Rhodopseudomonas sp. BAL398: one gene and its partners. The protein of the gene in region 2 interacts with the protein of the main gene of each other region in a pairwise test. Links are inferred from orthologs where the notes say so. Each region holds a gene or a part of one and is shown on either strand. Other genes may lie near its edges. The genes, in order: btsR, RBJ75_RS19870 and RBJ75_RS14490.

Region 1 (6,368 bases), 1.5 Mb from region 2 along the record:
ATTTCGTGATGAAGCTGCGGATCGTCCGGTTCCTGCGCACGCCGGAATATGATACGCTGTTCTCCGGCGATCCGACCTGGGTCACCGAATCGATCGGCGGCATGGGGCTGGACGGCCGTCCGCTGGTGACGCAGTCGAGCTTCCGCTTCCTGCACACGCTGGAGACGCTGGGCCCGGCGCCGGAGCCGAACCTCACCGTGCTGTGGTCGGAGAATCTGCCGCAGGGCTTCAAGGATTATTGCGCTCTGACCTCGATCCGCACCTCGTCGATCCAGTACGAGAGCGACGACCTGATGCGGCCCTATTGGGGCGACGATTACGGCATCGCCTGCTGCGTCTCCGCGATGCGCATCGGCAAGCAGATGCAGTTCTTCGGCGCCCGCGCCAACCTCGCCAAGGCGATGCTCTACGCCATCAACGGCGGACGCGACGAACTCTCCGGCGAACAGATCGGCCCGACTTTCGCGCCGGTCACCGGCGATGTGCTCGACTTCGACGAGGTCACGGCCAAGCTCGGCCCGATGATGGACTGGCTCGCCAAGGTCTATGTCGGCGCGCTCAACGCGATCCACTACTGCCACGACAAATACATGTATGAGCGCATCGAAATGGCGCTGCATGATCGCGATATCCTGCGCACTATGGCCTGCGGCATCGCCGGCCTGTCGGTCGCCGCCGACAGCCTGTCGGCGATGAAGCACGCCAAGGTGAAGGTGATCCGCGACGCGCGCGGGCTCGCCACCGACTTCGAGATCGAAGGCGACTACCCGGCCTTCGGCAACAATGACGACCGCGTCGACGAGATCGCGATCTGGCTGGTCAAAGAGTTCATGACCCGGCTGCGCAAGCAGAAGACCTATCGGGGCTCGGTCGCCACCATGTCGGTGCTGACCATCACCTCGAACGTCGTCTACGGCAAGAAGACCGGCAACACTCCCGACGGTCGCAAGGCCGGCGAACCCTTCGCGCCGGGCGCCAACCCGATGCATCGCCGCGACGTCAAGGGTGCGGTCGCCTCGATGGCCTCGGTGGCGAAGCTGCCCTATGCGCATTCGCAGGACGGCATCTCCTACACCTTCACCATCGTGCCCTCGGCGCTGGGCGCTGCGGAAGCCGATCGCGTCACCAACCTGAACGGCCTGCTCGATGGCTACTTCGCCCAGGGTGGCCACCATATCAACGTCAACGTGTTCGACCGCGCGACCTTGCTGCACGCGATGGATCACCCGGAACTGTATCCGCAGCTCACCATCCGGGTCTCCGGCTATGCGGTGAACTTCACCAAGCTGACGCGCGAGCAACAGCTCGACGTCATCTCTCGGACCTTTCATGATCTACACTGACCAGGCCAATGCCGGCTACGCCACGGCGGCGCGCAAACCCACGGGTTTGCGCGCGGTGCGCCCAGCCATCTCTGGCTGGGTGCATTCAACCGAGGTTGGCGGCGCCGTCGATGGACCGGGTATTCGCTACGTGCTGTTTCTGGCGGGCTGTCTGCTGCGCTGCCAATATTGCCACAACCCTGACTCCTGGCACATGCACCAGGGCAAGCCGACCAATTCGCGCGAGGTGTTACGCGATATCGGCAGCTACACCAAATTTCTCATGCATGCCCGCGGCGGCGTGACGCTCAGCGGCGGCGAGCCGCTGGTGCAGCCCGACTTCACCCACGCGATCCTGCGCGGCTGCAAGGAGATGGGCCTGCATACTGCGCTCGACACCGCGGGCTTCCTCGGCGCCCATGCCGACGATTACCTGCTGGCCGACGTCGATCTGGTGCTGCTCGATATCAAGGCCTTCTCGGAGGCGACCTATCACGACCTCACCGGCGTCGCGCTGGGACCGACGCTGGTGTTCGCCCGCCGCCTCGCGGCGATGAAGAAGCCGGTCTGGATCAGATTTGTGCTGGTTCCCGGCCTCACTGACAAATTCGACGAGATTGAGAAAATGGCGGCGTTCGCGCGTGAACTCGGCAATGTCGAGCGCGTCGACGTGTTGCCGTTCCACAAGATGGGCGAGTTCAAATGGGCCGCCGGCGGCGTGCCGTATCGACTTGCCGGCACAGAGCCGCCGACGCCCGACCTGCTCGAGCGCACCCGCGCGGTGTTTCGCCGCCATGATCTGGTGGTGACGTGAGTTGTTAGCAAGGAGAAAGTCGATGTCGACTTGGGACATTATGAGCCCTGGCGTTTCGTTTGCGCGGCGCAATTCGCCTGCGGCGGCGGTGGTGCGCAAGGAGGTCGCGATGGTGCCGAGTGCCGCCGAATTCGCGGCCCTTGCCACCGCCGCCGAAGAGGCCGAACGCGCGCAGCGCGCGGCGGCCGAGCGCATCGCGGGTGAGGCGCGTCGCGCGCTGGTCACCGCGCTACAGCAGAAGGCGCTCGACGAGGCGAACTGGCAGGCGTTGATCGATCGCGCGCGTCAGGTGGCGCGCCGCGGCGCCCGCGAGATGCTGCTGATCCGATTTCCGTCGGAGCTGTGCAGCGACCGCGGACGCGCCATCAACGCCATGGACCCGCATTGGCCGGAGACGTTGATCGGCGAGGCCGCCGACATGTTCGAACGCTGGCGGCGGGAATTGCGGCCGCAGGGCTTCGGCCTGACCGCGCAGATCCTCGACTTCCCGGGTGGTTTCCCCGGCGATGCCGGTCTCACGCTCCGATGGGGACGCTGAGCCGACGCGCACGACTCGCGTAAGTATTGCGCTGACTGTAGGCCGAAGCTGATCGAAGCGGTGCGACAAAGATTCCTTCGCCCCGCTTGCGGGGAGAGGTGAAGCAGTGCTCGTCGCAGTAACGACTCTGGTTCCTGCTACGCTGATTGCTCGCTCGCCGCAGCCGGTGTCAGCCGACGCCCAGCTTCTCCTTGAGCAGGGACAGAAACCGCCGGCTGACCGGCACCGAGCGTCCGGCCAGCGTCAGGATATGTCCGAGCCCGCCTTCCTCGAAGCGGAGCTCCTTGATGCGGTCGAGGTTGACCAGATATTGCCGGTGACACTGGAACATGCTGGTGCGTTCTTCCAGCGTGCGCAGCGACAGTTCGGTGAAGCGTTCCTTGCCGTCCTCGCCGACTACATAGACGCCGCTGGGCCGCGAGGCGACATATTCGACGTCCTCGACCCGCAGCAGCGAAATCCGGTTTTGGCCGGTGCAGGGGATCTGCCGCAGCGGATGGGCGCGCTTGAGCGTGCCGACGTCCTGCGGGGCGCGATCGCGCTGCAGCCGTTGCAGGGTCTTGCCCAGGCGCGCCGGATCGACCGGCTTCAGCAAATAGTCGAAAGCGTTCTCCTCGAAGGCCTGCACGGCGTAGTCGTCATGCGCGGTGAGAAACACGATCCGCGGGGGGTGGACCGGATCGAGCATGGTGAGCATTTCCAGCCCGGTGATGCGCGGCATCTGGATGTCGAGGAACACGACCTCGGGCTGCAGCCGGTTGATCGCGGCGATCGCCTCGACGGCGTTGCCGGCCTCGCCGACGATGTCGATATCGCCGGCTTCGTTGAGCAGCACGCGCAACTCGCTCAGGGCAGGGGGCTCGTCATCGACAATCAAGACGCGCATCATGCGGCCACCATCTGCATTGGCAGCCGCATGGTGACGCGGGTGCGCACGTCGGGTTCAAAGCTCACATCGAGCCCGTAACCTTCGCCATAGCGGTTGCGGATTCGTCGGTCCACCAGGCTCATGCCGAGCCCGTCGCCGGGCGGATGCTCGGCGTACAAGCCGGCGTTGTCTTCGACCGACAGCAAGAGCACGCCCTCCATCTGCCTCGCCGCGATCCGCACCACGCCGGCTTCGAGCATATGGGCGATGCCATGCTTGATGGCGTTTTCCACGATCAGCTGCAGCGAGAAAGCCGGAAGCTGGACCACGCGCAGCGCCTCGGGAACGTCGAATTCGACCGACAGCCGGTCCGCGAAACGGGCCAGCTCGATCTGCAGATAGGCGTTCACATGCTCGATTTCGTCGCCCAGCGTCGCATCCTCGGTGGGCCGCTTGAGGTTCTTGCGGAAAAAGGTCGACAGATGCAGCACCAATTCGCGGGCGCGCTCGGGATCCGTGCGGATGATCGAGGACAACACGTTGAGCGTGTTGAACAGGAAGTGCGGATTGATCTGCGCGTGCAGCAGCTTGATCTCCGAGCGCGCCAGCAGCTGGGTCTTCTCGTCATAGCGGCCCGCCAGGATCTGGCTGGAAAACAGCCGCGCCAAGCCCTCGCCGAGGGTGCGGTTGATGTTGGAGAACAGCTTGCTGCGCGGCTCGTAAAGCTTGATGGTGCCGATCACGCGTTCATCCTCGCCGAGCAGGGGGATCACCAGCGAGGCGCCGAGCCGGCAGGTCGGGCTGAGCGAGCAGCGATATTCGGTCTCGTCGCCATCCGCATAGACCACTTGGTTGTGCTCGATCGCGAGCCGCGTCTGCTCTGAGGCGATCGGTGTGCCCGGCAGATGGTGGTCGTCGCCGATGCCGATAAAGGCCAGGATCTTCTCGCGGTCGGTGATGGCCACCGCGCCGACGCCGGTTTCTTCATAGAGGATGCGGGAGATTCGCGTCGTGGTTTCCTCGTTGAAGCCGCTGCGCAGGATGCCTTCGGCCCGCGCCGCGATCTTCAGTGCCTTGGCCGAAAACACGCTGGACTGGCGTTCCGTCAGCACCCGGCGTTCCAGCAGAATGCGCATGAACAGGCCTGCGCCCAGCGTATTGGCGATCCACATCGGCAACGCGACGTGGTCGACCACCGACCAGGCGACCGCGAACGGCCGGGTGATCAGCAGGATGATCGCCATCTGCGCCACTTCGGCGACGAAGGTCACCAGCGCCACGCGCCAGGGGTCGAACAGCCGGTCGAATTGCCGCTTGCCGACATAGTGGCGGTGCACCAGGCCGCCGATCAGCCCCTCGGTAATGGTGGAAATCGCACAGGCGACGTCGGTCGGGCCGCCGAGCGAATAGCGATGCAACCCGCCGGTGAGCCCGACTGCCAATCCCACTGACGGCCCGCCGAGCAGACCGCCCAGAACCGCCCCGATCGCCCGTGTATTGGCGATGGAATCGTCGAATTGCAGGCCGAAATAGGTGCCCATGATGCAGAACATCGAGAAGATCAGATAGGCCGCGGCCTTATGGGCGGGGCGCACGGTGACGTTCATCAGCGGAATGAACAGCGGCGTTCGGCTCAACAGATAGGCAATCACCAGATAGACGCAGGTCTGCTGCAGCAGCAACAGCGTCATGGTGAGGCGATCGAGCAACATCGCAGGCAGCATTGGGGATTCCGGACCGGTGTCTTGACCCACCATAGGTTGGCCGAACCGGCGCTGCACCTCCGTAAGGCACCGCGAGGGCTGTGCGGCCCGCCGCTCAGTGCCCGCTGGCGGCCGCTCGGCGAAGCATGCTGCCGCTCTCGGAAACCGCCATTCGCGACGCAATTGCCTGGATTAGGGTCGCCGCATCTTCAAAAGGAGAGCAGCCATGATCCACGCCCTTCCATTCGTCATAGGGACGATCTGCGTCCTGACGATCTGCTACCGTTTTTACGGGATATTCTTCGTTCGCACGGTCTTGCGCGCGGACGACTCGGAAGTGACACCCGCCCATTCCATGCAGGACGGCCGCAATTTCGTGCCGACCAGGAAATGGGTCAATGCCGGCCAGCATTTCGCCGCGATCGCGGCGGCCGGCCCGCTGGTCGGGCCGGTGCTCGCGGCCCAGTTCGGCTACCTGCCAGGCTTCCTCTGGCTGCTGATCGGCGCGGTCCTGGGCGGCGCGGTGCATGACACCGTGGTGCTGTTCGCCTCGATGAAGTACAAAGGCCAGTCGCTGTCGGAAGTGGCCAAGGCCGAGCTCGGCCCGGTCGCGGGCTGGTGCACCGGCATCGCGATGCTGTTCATCATCACCATCACCATGGCCGGCCTGTCGATGGTCGTGGTGCATGCGCTCGAACGCAACGCCTGGGGCACTTTCGCGGTCGTCATGACGATCCCGATTGCCATGGTGGTCGGTACCTATGAGAAGCTTACCGGCCGCTCCAAGGGCGCCACCTATTTCGGGGTGTTCGCCATCATCGCCGCCGTCTTCATCGGCCCCTATCTGCAGGGCACGATGCTGGGCAATTGGCTGACCGTGAATGCGCGGACGGTTTCGCTCGCCATCCCGGCCTATGCGTTCTTTGCCACCGCTCTGCCGGTCTGGTTGCTGCTGACGCCCCGCGGCTATCTGTCCAGCTTCATGAAGATCGGTGTGTTCGGCGCGCTGATCGTCGGCGTGGTGTTCATCAACCCGGTCGTCCAGTTCCCGGCGTTGACCGACTTCATTAACGGCGGTGGCCCGGTGATCAGCGGTCCGGTGTGGCCCTTCATCTCCATCACC
Region 2 (6,277 bases):
AGGCTGGCGGACAACAGCGCGAAGCTCGGCCAGCCGGGAACGGCGGCGCGCGTTTTCGGACTGGGGGACCGCTCTGATGGCATCGGCAGGGTTCGGCGCCTCGTTATGAACGATGGTAAGGATGGCCGGACAAAATGGTCGCGGCGCGGTAAATCTGTTCCAGAAGCATGACGCGAACCATCTGATGCGGCCAGGTCGCGGCGCCAAATGAGAGGCACAACTTCGCCTTGCGCCGCAATTCGGGCAAAAGTCCGTCCGCGCCGCCGATCACGAAAATTGTGTTCGGCACCGATTCATCGCGCCAGCGCCCGAGCTGGCGGGCAAAGCTCGGGCTATCGAGGCTTTGGCCGCGCTCGTCGAGCGCCACCAGCACGGATTTATCGGGGATCAACGCCGCGATCGCGGCCGCCTCGTCGGCGATTCGGGTGGGCGCGTCGCGGGCGCGGCTTTCCGGCAATTCGTGGATCTCGAGGCCGCGAAGCCCGAGTTTGCGGCCGACATCGTCGAACCGCGCGCGGTAACGCTCGGCAAGTTCCCGTTCCGGACCTTGCTTCAGCCGGCCTATCGCAATCACAGCAAGTCGCATCGGCTCACGCTAGAGCGTTTTCGAGCGAAGTGGAAACCGGTTCGCGGTTCGCGGTTCGCGTGAAGAAAACGCGTCAAAACAACAATCTAGAGCTCCGGTTCTGATCTATCAGATCCGGAATAGCTCTAGCATGAGCGCGCGGTGGACCTCGGCAGATCCGTTACAGCGTTTTCGCCGGCGTGGGGCTTTGCGTCCACAATCGTTCCAGATTGTAGAATTCGCGCACCTCGGGCCGAAACACATGCAGGATCACGTCGCCGCAATCGATCAGCACCCAGTCGCAATTGGGCAAGCCCTCGACATGGAGCTTCTTGATGCCGGATTCCTTCAGCGCCTTGGCGACATTTTCCGCGATCGCGCCGACATGGCGGTTCACCCGTCCGCTGGTTACGACCATATAGTCGGAAAAGGCGGATTTGCCGCGCAGGTCAATGGTGATCGTTTCCTCCGCCTTCATGTCGTCGAGGCGGGAGAGGATCAGTTTGAGGGTCTCGGCGGCGTCAGCTTGCGCCTCGGCGGCCGCAGCGGGTGTCGATGTTTTGCGGGTCCGCGACGCCACGGATTTAACCGGCTTGGCCTTGACGGCCTCGTCGAGCACGGCCTCGTCCAAGACGGATTTGGGCAACGCAGCCTTCGCTAAAACAGACTTAGACAATACAGATGTGGTCAGGGACCATTCCTTTCACTGTATCGCGAACGCCGAATCTCGACGCCCGGCACACATACTAGGCATGTGGGGTGTGTGGTTTCAATATTCCAGTTGCGCGAGCATATCATTTCTTCCAGCTGCCGTCCGGGTTCCGCAGGCTGGTGGACGACAGCTGCGATTTCATCCCGGTCAGAAACACCCAGGCCGGCGGCTTGCGGTCCGCCAGCGTCGCGGCCGCATTCGACGGAATCCGCGACCGCGCCAAGGCCCGCGCCGCGGGCGCGGCCAGCGCCCGGAAACTGGTCGGCGGCCGATCGATCACCGCAATCGCAACCTCGGCTGCGATCCGCTGCCAGCCCTGCCAGCGATGGAACTGTGCGAGATTATCGGCGCCCATGATCCAGACGAACCGCGCCGCGGGACAATGCCGGCGCAAATAATGGATGGTGTCGTGAGTGTAGCGGGTGCCGATGACCGATTCGAGACAGCTCACCACGATCCGCGGATCGTGCGCCATGGCGCGGGCGGCGGCGGCGCGGTCGTCGAGCTCGCGCAAACCGGCGGCGTCCTTCAGCGGATTGCCCGGCGAGACCAGCCACCAGATCCGGTCGAGCTGCAGGCGCTTGAGCGCAAACAGGCTGATGGCGCGATGCGCCTGATGCGGCGGGTTGAACGACCCGCCGAGCAGCCCGATGCGCATCCCATTGGTGAAGGCCGGAATCGCGGATGTGGCGGGGGCTTTGTCCAGCGCCAAATCAGGATCCGCCGCTGCAGTAAGACGCGGTCAAGGCCGGGTCTGCCCGGTGCCGTGGACGCGATATTTGAAACTGGTCAGTTGCTCTGCTCCGACGGGTCCGCGCGCGTGAAACTTGCCGGTGGCAATCCCGATCTCGGCGCCAAAGCCGAATTCGCCGCCATCGGCGAATTGGGTCGAGGCGTTATGCAGCACGATCGCCGAATCCACGCCGTTGAGAAAGGCCTCGGCGGCGGCCGCATCCTCGGTCACGATCGCGTCGGTGTGATGCGAGCCGTGGCCCGCGATATGGGCCATCGCCCCCTCGACGCCGTCGACCAGCCTGGCGGCGATGATCGGCGCCTCGAATTCGGTGTTCCAATCCTGCTCCGACGCCGGCTTCACCCGCGGGTCGGCGCGCTGCACATCGTCGTCGCCGCGCACCTCGCAGCCGGCCTCGAGCAGCATTGCCACCAGCGGCTGCAGAGTAGCCGCCGCAGCGGCGCGGTCGATCAGCAGGGTTTCGGCGGCGCCGCAGACCCCGGTGCGCCGCATCTTGGCGTTGAGCACGATCGCCTTGGCCATCTGCAGATCGGCGGCGCGATCGACATAGACCGCGTTGATGCCTTCCAGATGCGCGAACACCGGCACCCGCGCCTCGGCCTCGACCCGGGCGACCAGGCTCTTGCCGCCGCGCGGCACGATCACGTCGATGCCGCCATCGAGGCCGCCGAGCAGCAGCCCGACCGCGGCGCGGTCGCGGGTCGGCACCAGCGTAATCGCCGCTTCCGGCAGACCGGCCTCGCGTAAACCCTGCACCAGGCAGGCATGGATGGCGCGGCAGGAGCGGAAACTGTCGGAGCCGCCGCGCAGGATCACCGCATTGCCGGATTTCAGGCACAGCACGCCGGCGTCGGCGGCCACATTGGGGCGGCTTTCGAAGATCACGGCGATCACCCCGAGCGGCACCCGGACCCGCTCGATGACCATGCCGTTGGGACGCTGCCAGCGTTCGGTGACGGCGCCGACCGGATCGGCGATGCCGCGCACCACCGCGATGCCATCGGCCATCGCGGCGACCCGGGCCGGCGTCAGCGCCAGCCGGTCGACAAAGGCGTCGGTGGCGCCGGCCGCCTTGGCCTCGGCGACATCCTCCGCATTAGCGGCGAGAATTGCGGCAGCGCCGGCGCGTACCGCGCGCTCCATGGCGTCCAGCGCCTGATTCTTCTGCTCAGCCGGCGTCAGCGCCAGCAGCCGCGCCGCGGCGCGGGCCTGGCGGGCCAGATCGGTCATCAGGGTCGACAGCTCGGCGCTGCCGTCGATGGCTTTGAGAGAGGCGGTCATGGTCATCCGCAGGCTAAAAGGTCTTTGCCATCATACAAATAGACAGGAAACCCGCGGCCGCCAAGGCGCTTGCGGGATCCAGCGGCTGATCTTGGCAGATTACGGACGATTTCGCCGGGGCCACCGCCGACCGGCGCGGATGGGTTTTCAGGCGACCACTCATTTGAGATATCAGTTGATATATTAATATCACTCGATATGGTCCTATCCAGAGCGACCGACGGCCAAATGGGCTGTCGAACAATGGAAGTGAATTCATGACCGACAATTCCAGCACGCCAGCACCGGCGTCCGTCTTCCCGATCGAAGCCAATGTGGGCTCGGGTTTCTGGAAAAAAGGGCCGAGTGACACGCTGCCGCCGCCCGACATGACCGGCCCCTATATGCGCAACCGCCCGGTTCCGACCGCGCCGGTCGCGGGGCGCAAGGCATGGATCATCGGCAGCGGCATCGCTGGCCTGGCCGCCGCCTTCTACATGATCCGCGACGGCGGCATGAATGGCGAGGACATCACCATCATCGACACGATGGACATCGCCGGCGGCTCGCTCGACGGCGCCGGAAATGCGGAAGAGGGCTACATCATCCGCGGTGGCCGCGAGATGAACTTCAACTACGACAATTTCTGGGACATGTTCCAGGACGTTCCGGCGCTGGAGCTGCCCGAAGGTTTTAGCGTCCTCGACGAATACCGCCTGGTCAACGACAACGACCCGAACTACTCCAAGGCCCGGCTGATGCACAAGCAGGGCCAGATCCGCGATTTTTCGACGCTTGGCCTGAGCAAGGCCCACCAGTGGGAAATCATCAAGCTTCTGCTCAAGCGCAAGGAAGACCTCGATGACATCACCATCGAGGAGTATTTCAGCGAAAGTTTCTTCGAGACCAATTTCTGGTATCTGTGGCGATCGATGTTCGCCTTCGAGAACTGGCAGAGCCTGCTCGAGCTCAAGCTCTATATGCATCGCTTCCTCGATGCGCTCGACGGCATGGCCGACATGTCGGCGCTGGTATTTCCGAAGTACAATCAATATGACAGCTTCGTCGTGCCGCTGGTCCGCATGCTCAAGGACAAGGGCGTCAAGGTGCAGTTCGATACCCGCGCCTACGACCTCGACATGGTCGAGCAGGATGGCGAGCGCATCGTCACGGCGATCCGGTGCAAGGTCGGCGGCAACAGCGAGAGCATCGCGGTCGGTGAGAACGATATGGTGTTCGCGCTGACCGGCTCGATGACCGAGGGCACGGCCTATGGCGACATGGACACCGTCCCGGTTCTGCAGCGCGGCAATGCCGAGCCGGGCGAGGACAGCGACTGGGCGCTGTGGAAGAACCTGGCGAAGAAATCGCCGATCTTCGGCAAGCCGGAGAAATTCTACGGCAATGTCGCCGGTTCAATGTGGGAATCGGCAACGCTGACCGGCAAGCCGTCGCCCCTCGTCGACAGGCTGAAGCAATTGTCGGTCAACGATCCCTATTCGGGAAAGACCGTGACCGGCGGGGTCATCACCTTCACCGATTCCAACTGGGTGATGAGCTTCACCTGTAACCGCCAGCCGCACTTTCCGACCCAGCCCGACGATGTGCTGGTGCTGTGGGTCTATGCGCTGCTGATGGACAAGGATGGCAACTACGTCAAGAAGCCGATGCCGGCCTGTACCGGCCGCGAGATTTTGGCGGAGCTGTGCTATCATCTGGGCATCGTCGATCAGCTCGATGAGGTCGCGGGCAAGACCAAGGTCCGCCTGGCGCTGATGCCCTATATCACCGCGCAGTTCATGCCGCGCGCGGCCGGCGACCGCCCGCGCGTGGTGCCGGAGGGCTGCACCAACCTCGCTTTGATGGGGCAGTTCGTGGAAACCAGCAACGACATTATTTTCACGATGGAGGCTTCGGTGCGCACGGCGCGGATCGGCGTCTATACGTTGCTCGGCCTGCCCAAGCAGGTCGCCGACATCAGCCCGGTGCAATACGACATCCGCAACATGTTGAGGGGCGCCCGCGCGCTCAACAACAACGAGCCGTTCCCCGGCGAACGGCTGTTGCATCGCCTGCTCGGCAACAGCTATTACGCCCATATCCTGCCGCCTTTGCCCGACCGGGACGACACGATCGGCGAACATCTGGAAGCCGAGCTGGCCACCGTTCTCGGCAAGGGCAGCCAGGCGCTCGGCGCGGTGCAAACCTGGCTCGAGAAAATGCGCGACGGGCTGAGCGGCAAATCGAAATAGCCCATCCAAGACTGTGCGGATGGGGCAGCGGTCGACGCCGCCTCGCCCTCCGCACAGGACTCACATCGGGACCGAGTTGATGCGCAAGACACGGCAACAGCAGCGACTCGAAACGCGGGAGCGCCTGATCGCCTCGGCCCATGCGTCGATCGTGCGCGGCGGCATCGGCGGCTTGTCGTTGCGCGGATTGTGCGACGAGGCCGGCTATTCGCAAGGCGCGTTCTATTCGAATTTCGCCAGCCGCGACGAGCTGTTGTTGGCGCTGATGGAACGCCATCTCCACGACGAAGTCGAAGCGCTGCGCCGCCTCGTCGAGACCACCCAGGACAAAGCTCTGGATGATGTCCTTGCCGCCCTCGCGCTGCATCTCGGCGGTCTGGCCAAACAGCCGCATTGGTCGCTGCTGGCGATCGAGCTGCAGCTTTACGCCCAGCGCGACCCTGGATTCGCCGAATCCTACAACGCCGCGAAGGTCCGCTCCCATGCGGCATTTGCGGGTTTGGTCGAGGATCTGCTGCGGCGCCACAGCCTCGCGCCAGCCTTGCCGCCATTGCAGATCGCGATCGGCCTCTATGCGCTGTGGTCGGGCCTGGTGGTTCAGGGAACGGTGCCGGGCGCCCGGCCACGCGATCAGCTGTTTCTGGCGTTTCTGCGCGCCGTCATCGGCGCGCCACTATCGCGCTGAGCGGGACATTGATCGGCACCGGATCTGTTGGCAGCGTCAGCAAGGCGGA
Region 3 (6,368 bases), 1.1 Mb from region 2 along the record:
CTGCAGCAGATAGCGGGCCATCCACATTTCGTCGGCGGCGCGCTTGGAGCCCTTGCCGAAGATCTGGAATTCCCACTGGCCCTTCGCCACTTCGGCGTTGATGCCTTCATGGTTGATGCCGGCGGCCAGGCACAGGTCGAGATGTTCCTCGACGATCTGGCGGGCGACGCTGCCGACATTGCTGTAGCCGACGCCGGTGTAATACGGGCCCTGCGGCGCCGGATAGCCGGCGGCGGGAAAGCCGAGCGGGCGGCCGTCCTTGTACATGAAGTATTCCTGCTCGAACCCGAACCAGGCGCCGTCATCGTCGAGAATGGTGGCGCGGGTGTTGGTCGGATGCGGGGTGACGCCGTCGGGCATCATCACTTCGCACATCACCAGCACGCCGTTGGTGCGCGCGGCGTCCGGGAACACGCGGACCGGCTTCAGCACGCAATCCGAATTGCTGCCTTCCGCCTGCATCGTCGAAGAACCGTCAAAGCCCCACAGCGGCAGTTCGTCGAGCGACGGGAAGTTGGTGAATTCCTTGATCTGCGTCTTTCCCCGCAGGTTCGGCACCGGGGTGTAGCCATCGAGCCAGACATACTCGAGCTTGTACTTTGTCATGCGGTTCTCTCTGAGTTGCAATGCGAAGGGTGATGATCCCAAAGCTTGAAGGCGCCACATGTGCCTGGCGGCCAGCGGTCCTGCTTTTCCCAAGCATTTTGTATGCCAAACGCGACCCACGCGGCGGCCTCGAAGTGCCGGGTCGCGACGCCGCCAGGCTGCCGCGCAAGCGACGACCGGTCGGCCCGAAAACCCCTCGTAACTGCCCGCATGGCGGGCACGAGACATAATTAACCACAGCCGCCCACAATTCCCTGGCCGGCACAGCAACCTTGGTTCCGCGCGGGCGTTGGCCTTGGCGTTTTGATTAGTTCGTCAGCAGATCAGCCGTTGCGCAAATATGCAGCAAATCGTGATTTTTATTTAATCAGGTTGCATGAAGTGAAGGCAAACACGATATGATCAGGAGCCGACGCACGGCGTTATCCGACGCCAAGCAAGGCAAGCGAGCAAGGCAAGTATCGAGGCGACCACATTGGAGAAGACCAACTCGAAGGAGAGAAGGAGCGAATGGTGAATACGAATTTGAACCAGGGATCCGCGAGGATCTATCAATTCCCAGTCGGCGGCCGCGCCGGTTTGTCGAGCCAGTTCGGCGCGACCACACCGTCGGCGACGCCGCTTCCCAATATCGTATCGGGCAGCAGCTGGTATCACGAAGCAGCCGTGGCTGAAGACCGGACCAGCAAGCCGCAATGACACCGATCAGGTCGACGCCCATGCGGGGCGTGAAAGACGCGCGTTAACAAGGGCCGGCGTGCAAACGTTCCGGCCCTTTTCGTTGCGTGCGCCACGCGCGCACGGCCGGTTCAGACCCCGAAGATCGACCAGCCCATCCGCTTGGTCAGCGCCTCCAGGGCGATGCGGCCGAGATGGGAATTGCCCGACGCATCCAGTCCCGGCGACCACACCGCGATCGACGCCTTGCCGGGCGCAACTGCCAGCACACCGCCGCCGACGCCGCTCTTGCCGGGCAGCCCGACCCGATAGGCGAATTCGCCGGAGCCGTCATAATGGCCGCAGGTCAGCATCAGCGCGTTGATGCGCCGCGCGCGCTGCGCCGACACCACCGAATGCCCGGTGGTGGGATTCTTGCCATTATGAGCGAGAAAACGCCCGGCCATCGCCAGCTGCCGACAGCTCATCGCGATGGCGCAATGGTGAAAATAGACGCCCAGCGTGAAATCGACCGGGTTGTCGAGCACGCCGAACGACTTCATGTAGTTGGCCAGTGCGGCATTGCGAAAGCCGGTGCGCTGCTCGGACGCCGCGACCGCGGCATCGATGGTGATGGCCGGATCGTCGGCCAGAAACTGCATGAAGCGCAAGATCTCGCCGATCGCCTCGCGCGGCTGATGCCCGGATAGAATCACGTCGGTCACCGCGATGGCGCCGGCATTGATGAAGGGATTGCGCGGCACGCCGCGCTCACGTTCGAGCTGGACGATGGAGTTGAAGGCGGAGCCCGAAGGCTCGCGGCCGACCCGGCGCCAGAGCCGGTCGCCGACCAGGCCGAGCGCCAGCGTCAGCGTGAACACTTTCGAGATGCTCTGGATCGAGAACGCCACATCGGCCTCGCCGCCGACGAAGGCGTTGCCGTCGGCGTCGATCACCGCGATGCCGAACACGTTCGGGTCGACCCCGGCCAGTTCGGGAATGTAATGCGCCACCTCGCCGCGATCGCTCCGCTGCGCCATCTCGGCGGCGATGTCGCGGACCACGGCGTCGAGGGATTCGCTCGCGTTGGTCATTCCCGGGCGCGAGCGTTTGCGCACGAAGCCAGACTCTGGCCACAGGGGCTGACCGCAAGATTCCGGGTTCGCGCGCAGCTATCGCTGCGCCCGCCCCGCAATGACGTCTGTGCCGGGGATGGCCGGTGGGTTTTGATATGAGGCATCGTCAACAGAACTCGCAATTTCACCGCGCGCCATGCACGACGCGTACCAGCCCTAGTCCGGCGTGGCAAAAATCCGGTAGCGGCGCGGCTGCAGGCTGACGCGGTCGCCGGGCTTCAGGTCGCGGTCGCGCGGCGCGTCGATCTCGATCATTGTGCACGGGCCGGCGGTGTTGAGCACGATGTCGGCGCGATGCATCGGCCCGAAGGCCCGCACATGCTTGACCGCGCCCTCCAGCGCGCCAGAGCCGCTCGGCCCGATCGCCAGATCGTGGCGGCGGATGAACAGCTTCGAAGGGCCCGGACGGGCGTCGCGGGTGTCGAGGGCCAACACCTTGTCGCCGAGCCGGACCCGGCCATCGCGGATCTCGACCGGCAGCACGATCGATTCGCCGATGAAGCCGTGGACGAAGGCGCTGGCGGGCTCTTCATAGACATCGCCGGGGCTGCCGATCTGCTCGATCCGCCCCTTGTCCATCACCACCACACGGTTGGCGACTTCCAGCGCCTCTTCCTGGTCGTGGGTGACGAAGATCGAGGTGACGTGGATCTCCTCATGCAGCGTGCGCAGCCATTTCCGCAGCTCCTTGCGCACCTTGGCGTCGAGCGCGCCGAACGGCTCGTCGAGCAGCAGAATCTTGGGTTCGATTGCCAGCGCGCGGGCCAGCGCGATGCGCTGGCGCTGGCCGCCGGAGAGCTGGCTCGGATAGCGTCCCGCCAGCCAATCGAGCTGCACCAGGTCGAGCAGCTCTTTCACCCGGGCGCGGATCTCGGCCTCGCTCTTGCGGATCGCGCGCGGCTGCACCCGCAGCCCGAAGGCGACGTTTTCGAACACGCTCATATGGCGGAACAGGGCGTAATGCTGGAACACGAAGCCGACATGGCGCTCGCCGGCGCCGCGCGCCAGCGCATCCTCGCCATCGAACGCGACCTGCCCGGAATCCGGCCAGTCCAGCCCAGCGATGATCCGCAGCAGCGTGGTCTTGCCGGAGCCGGACGGCCCCAGCAGCGCCACCAATTCGCCGGTCTCGACCTTGAGGTCGACGTCGTCGAGCGCGGTGAAGGCACCGAAGCGCTTGACGATATTGCGGACTTCAATCGTCATGGAGTTCACGTCCTTGCTCGATCCGGCCTTCCAGCACGGTCTTTGCGATCAGCGTGACCAGCGCCAGAAGCGCCAGCAGCGACGCCACCGCAAACGCCGCCACCATCTGATATTCGTTATACAGAATCTCGACCAGCAGCGGCATGGTGTTGGTCTCGCCGCGGATATGGCCCGACACCACCGAGACCGCGCCGAACTCGCCCATCGCCCGCGCGTTGCACAGCAGCACGCCGTAGAGCAGGCCCCATTTGATGTTCGGCAGCGTCACCTTCCAGAAGGTCTGCCAGAATCCGGCGCCGAGCGAGATCGCGGCCTCCTCCTCCTGCGAGCCCTGCTCCTGCATCAGCGGAATCAGCTCGCGCGCCACGAAGGGAAAGGTGACGAAGCTGGTCGCCAGCACGATCGCCGGCATCGCGAACAGGATGTGAATGCCATGCGCCATCAGCCAGCCGCCGAAAAAGCCCTGGGCGCCGAACAGCAGCACGAACACCAGGCCGGAAATCACCGGGCTGACCGAGAACGGCAGATCGATCAGGGTGATCAGCAGCGTCTTGCCGCGAAACTCGAATTTCGCGATCGCCCAGGCCGCCGCGACACCGAACAGCAAATTGAGGCCGACCGAGATCAATGCGGTCGCCAGCGTCAGCCGGATCGCCGACAGCGCCTCGGCATTCGACAGCGCCGTCAGGTAGAAGCCGATCCCTTTCGAGAAGGCTTCGGCGAACACCAGCAGCAGCGGCAGCCCGACGAACACCGTCAGGAACGTCACCGCAAGGCCGATGACGATGCCGCGCACCAGCCGTGGCTCGGTGTGGGAATCGCGGTGAGCGCGGCCGGCGATATGGTCCGCGGCCTTCGCGGCTCTCGCCGCGGCCGCGCGCGCGCGGGATGCGGTCACGACCATCGTCATGTCTCGACCACCGATACGGCGCGGCTTTGCGACCAATGTTGCAGCCTGTTGAGCAGGAAGATGATCAGGAACGAGAACACCAGCATAACCACCGCGATCGCGGTGGCGTCGGCATAGCGAAACTCCGACAGCCGGATGACTATCAAAAGCGGCGCGATCTCCGAGACATTGGGCAAATTGCCGGCGATGAAGATCACCGAACCATATTCGCCGACCGCACGTGCGAACGCCAGCGCGAAGCCGGTCAGAATCGCCGGCAACAGCGACGGCAAAATGACGCGGGTGATGGTCTGCCAGCGATTGGCGCCGAGGCTTTCGGCGGCCTCCTCGATCTCGACGTCAAGATCGATCAGCACCGGCTGCACGGTGCGCACCACGAAGGGAATGCCGATGAACACCATGGCGATGAAGATCCCGAGCGGCGTGAACGCCACCTTGATGCCGAGTGCCGCCAGCGGCGCGCCGAGCCAGCCCTTCTGCGCGAACAATGTCGTCAGCGCGATGCCCGCCACCGCGGTCGGCAGCGCGAAGGGAATATCGACAATGGCGTCGAAGATCCGGCGGCCGGGAAAGCGATAGCGCACCAGCGCCCAGACGATGATCAACCCCGCGACTAGATTGACCAGCGCCGCCGCGAAAGCCAGGCCGAAGGAAATCCGCAAAGCGTGCAGCGTCCGCCGGCTGGTCAGGATCTCGCCGAATTGCGCCAGGCTGAGTTCGGCGGTCTTGACGAACAACCCGGCCAGCGGAATCAGGATCAGCAGCGACAGCCACGTCAGCGTGAGCCCCATGGTGAGGCCGAATCCCGGCAGCGCGCTGCGTCTCGATGCTCCGCTCACAATGTCCCTCGGTCGATCATCGACGCCGTGCGGCCAAACTCCCGCGTGGCCTCTAATCCTTATAGATCTTATCGAACACGCCGCCCTGAGCGAAATGCTCGCTCTGCGCTTTGGCCCAACCGCCGAATTCCTCGTCGATTGTGAACAGCTCGACCTTGGCAAAGGTATCGGCATATTTAGCGGCAACAGCCGGGTCGCGCGGCCGGTAGAAATTGCGCGCGGCGATTTCCTGCGCCTGCGGCGTGTACCAATATTGCAGATAGGCCTCCGCGGCCTTTCTGGTGCCTTTGGCGTCCACCACTTTGTCGATCACCGCGACCGGCGGCTCGGCCAGGATCGACACCGATGGCGCGACGATCTCGAACTGGCCCTTGCCGAATTCCTTGATCGCCAGAAACGCTTCGTTCTCCCAGGTCAGCAGCACGTCGCCGACGCCGCGCTCGACAAAGGTAACGGTGGCGCCGCGCGCGCCGGTATCGAGGACGGGAACGTTCTTGTAGATGCTGGCGACGAAATCCCGCGCCCGCTCCTGCGATCCGGATTTCTTCAGCGCATAGCCCCAGGCCGCCAGATAGTTCCAGCGCGCGCCGCCCGAGGTCTTCGGATTCGGCGTGATCACGCTGATGCCCGGCTTGACCAGATCGTCCCAGTCCTTGATGCCCCTGGGATTGCCCTTGCGCACCAGGAACACGATGGTCGAGGTATAGGGCGCGGCGTTCTGCGGCAGTCGCTTCTGCCAGTCCTTATCGATCAGGCCCTTGGCGGCGATGGCGTCGATGTCATAGGCCAGCGCCAAAGTGACGACGTCGCCCTGCAAGCCGTCGATCACGCTGCGCGCCTGCGAGCCCGAGCCGCCATGCGACTGCTTGATCTCGACGCTATCGCCAGTCTGCTTTTGATAGGCAGCCGCGAAGGATTTGTTGAATTCTGCATAAAGTTCGCGGGTCGGATCATAGGACACGTTGAGCAGCGACACATCGGCCGCGACGGCGGAGCCGGCCCAGATCAATCCAG

Evidence for each region.
Region 1: the proteins of RBJ75_RS19870 (region 2) and btsR interact in binary tests that used the Escherichia coli proteins (3 or more experiments, as listed by UniProt). The link is inferred for Rhodopseudomonas sp. BAL398 from one-to-one orthologs.
Region 3: the proteins of RBJ75_RS19870 (region 2) and RBJ75_RS14490 interact in binary tests that used the Escherichia coli proteins (3 or more experiments, as listed by UniProt). The link is inferred for Rhodopseudomonas sp. BAL398 from one-to-one orthologs.

What each region holds. Positions count from the first base shown.
Region 1 is NZ_CP133111.1:5,749,183-5,755,550, forward strand. Bases 1,704-4,703 are described here. They hold btsR (two-component system response regulator BtsR), read right to left. Parts: upstream 3,564-4,703; coding sequence 2,844-3,563; downstream 1,704-2,843. Other genes in these bases: pflA (pyruvate formate-lyase-activating protein), read left to right, coding at 1,704-2,136; RBJ75_RS27035 (hypothetical protein), read left to right, coding at 2,159-2,674; RBJ75_RS27045 (sensor histidine kinase), read right to left, coding at 3,560-4,703. Also shown: pflB (formate C-acetyltransferase), read left to right, coding at 1-1,343; more of pflA, read left to right, coding at 1,330-1,703; more of RBJ75_RS27045, read right to left, coding at 4,704-5,266; RBJ75_RS27050 (carbon starvation protein A), read left to right, coding at 5,472-6,368. UniProt on the Escherichia coli protein: Member of the two-component regulatory system BtsS/BtsR, which is part of a nutrient-sensing regulatory network composed of BtsS/BtsR, the low-affinity pyruvate signaling system YpdA/YpdB and their respective target proteins, BtsT and YhjX.
Region 2 is NZ_CP133111.1:4,208,641-4,214,917, forward strand. Bases 1,167-4,075 are described here. They hold RBJ75_RS19870 (glutamate-5-semialdehyde dehydrogenase), read right to left. Parts: upstream 3,313-4,075; coding sequence 2,020-3,312; downstream 1,167-2,019. Other genes in these bases: RBJ75_RS19865 (nicotinate-nucleotide adenylyltransferase), read right to left, coding at 1,360-1,935; RBJ75_RS19875 (oleate hydratase), read left to right, coding at 3,570-4,075. Outside these bases: RBJ75_RS19850 (murein hydrolase activator EnvC family protein), read right to left, coding at 1-83; 23S rRNA (pseudouridine(1915)-N(3))-methyltransferase RlmH, read right to left, coding at 104-586; rsfS (ribosome silencing factor), read right to left, coding at 747-1,043; more of RBJ75_RS19875, read left to right, coding at 4,076-5,543; RBJ75_RS19880 (TetR/AcrR family transcriptional regulator), read left to right, coding at 5,623-6,228. UniProt on the Escherichia coli protein: Catalyzes the NADPH-dependent reduction of L-glutamate 5-phosphate into L-glutamate 5-semialdehyde and phosphate. The product spontaneously undergoes cyclization to form 1-pyrroline-5-carboxylate.
Region 3 is NZ_CP133111.1:3,062,054-3,068,421, forward strand. The notes cover bases 1,581-4,580. They hold RBJ75_RS14490 (sulfate/molybdate ABC transporter ATP-binding protein), read right to left. Parts: upstream 3,606-4,580; coding sequence 2,556-3,605; downstream 1,581-2,555. Other genes in these bases: RBJ75_RS14485 (glutaminase), read right to left, coding at 1,581-2,357; cysW (sulfate ABC transporter permease subunit CysW), read right to left, coding at 3,595-4,515; cysT (sulfate ABC transporter permease subunit CysT), read right to left, coding at 4,512-4,580. In the rest of the region: RBJ75_RS14475 (glutamine synthetase beta-grasp domain-containing protein), read right to left, coding at 1-606; RBJ75_RS14480 (DUF2735 domain-containing protein), read left to right, coding at 1,117-1,305; more of RBJ75_RS14485, read right to left, coding at 1,416-1,580; more of cysT, read right to left, coding at 4,581-5,306; RBJ75_RS14505 (sulfate ABC transporter substrate-binding protein), read right to left, coding at 5,407-6,368. UniProt on the Escherichia coli protein: Part of the ABC transporter complex CysAWTP involved in sulfate/thiosulfate import. Responsible for energy coupling to the transport system.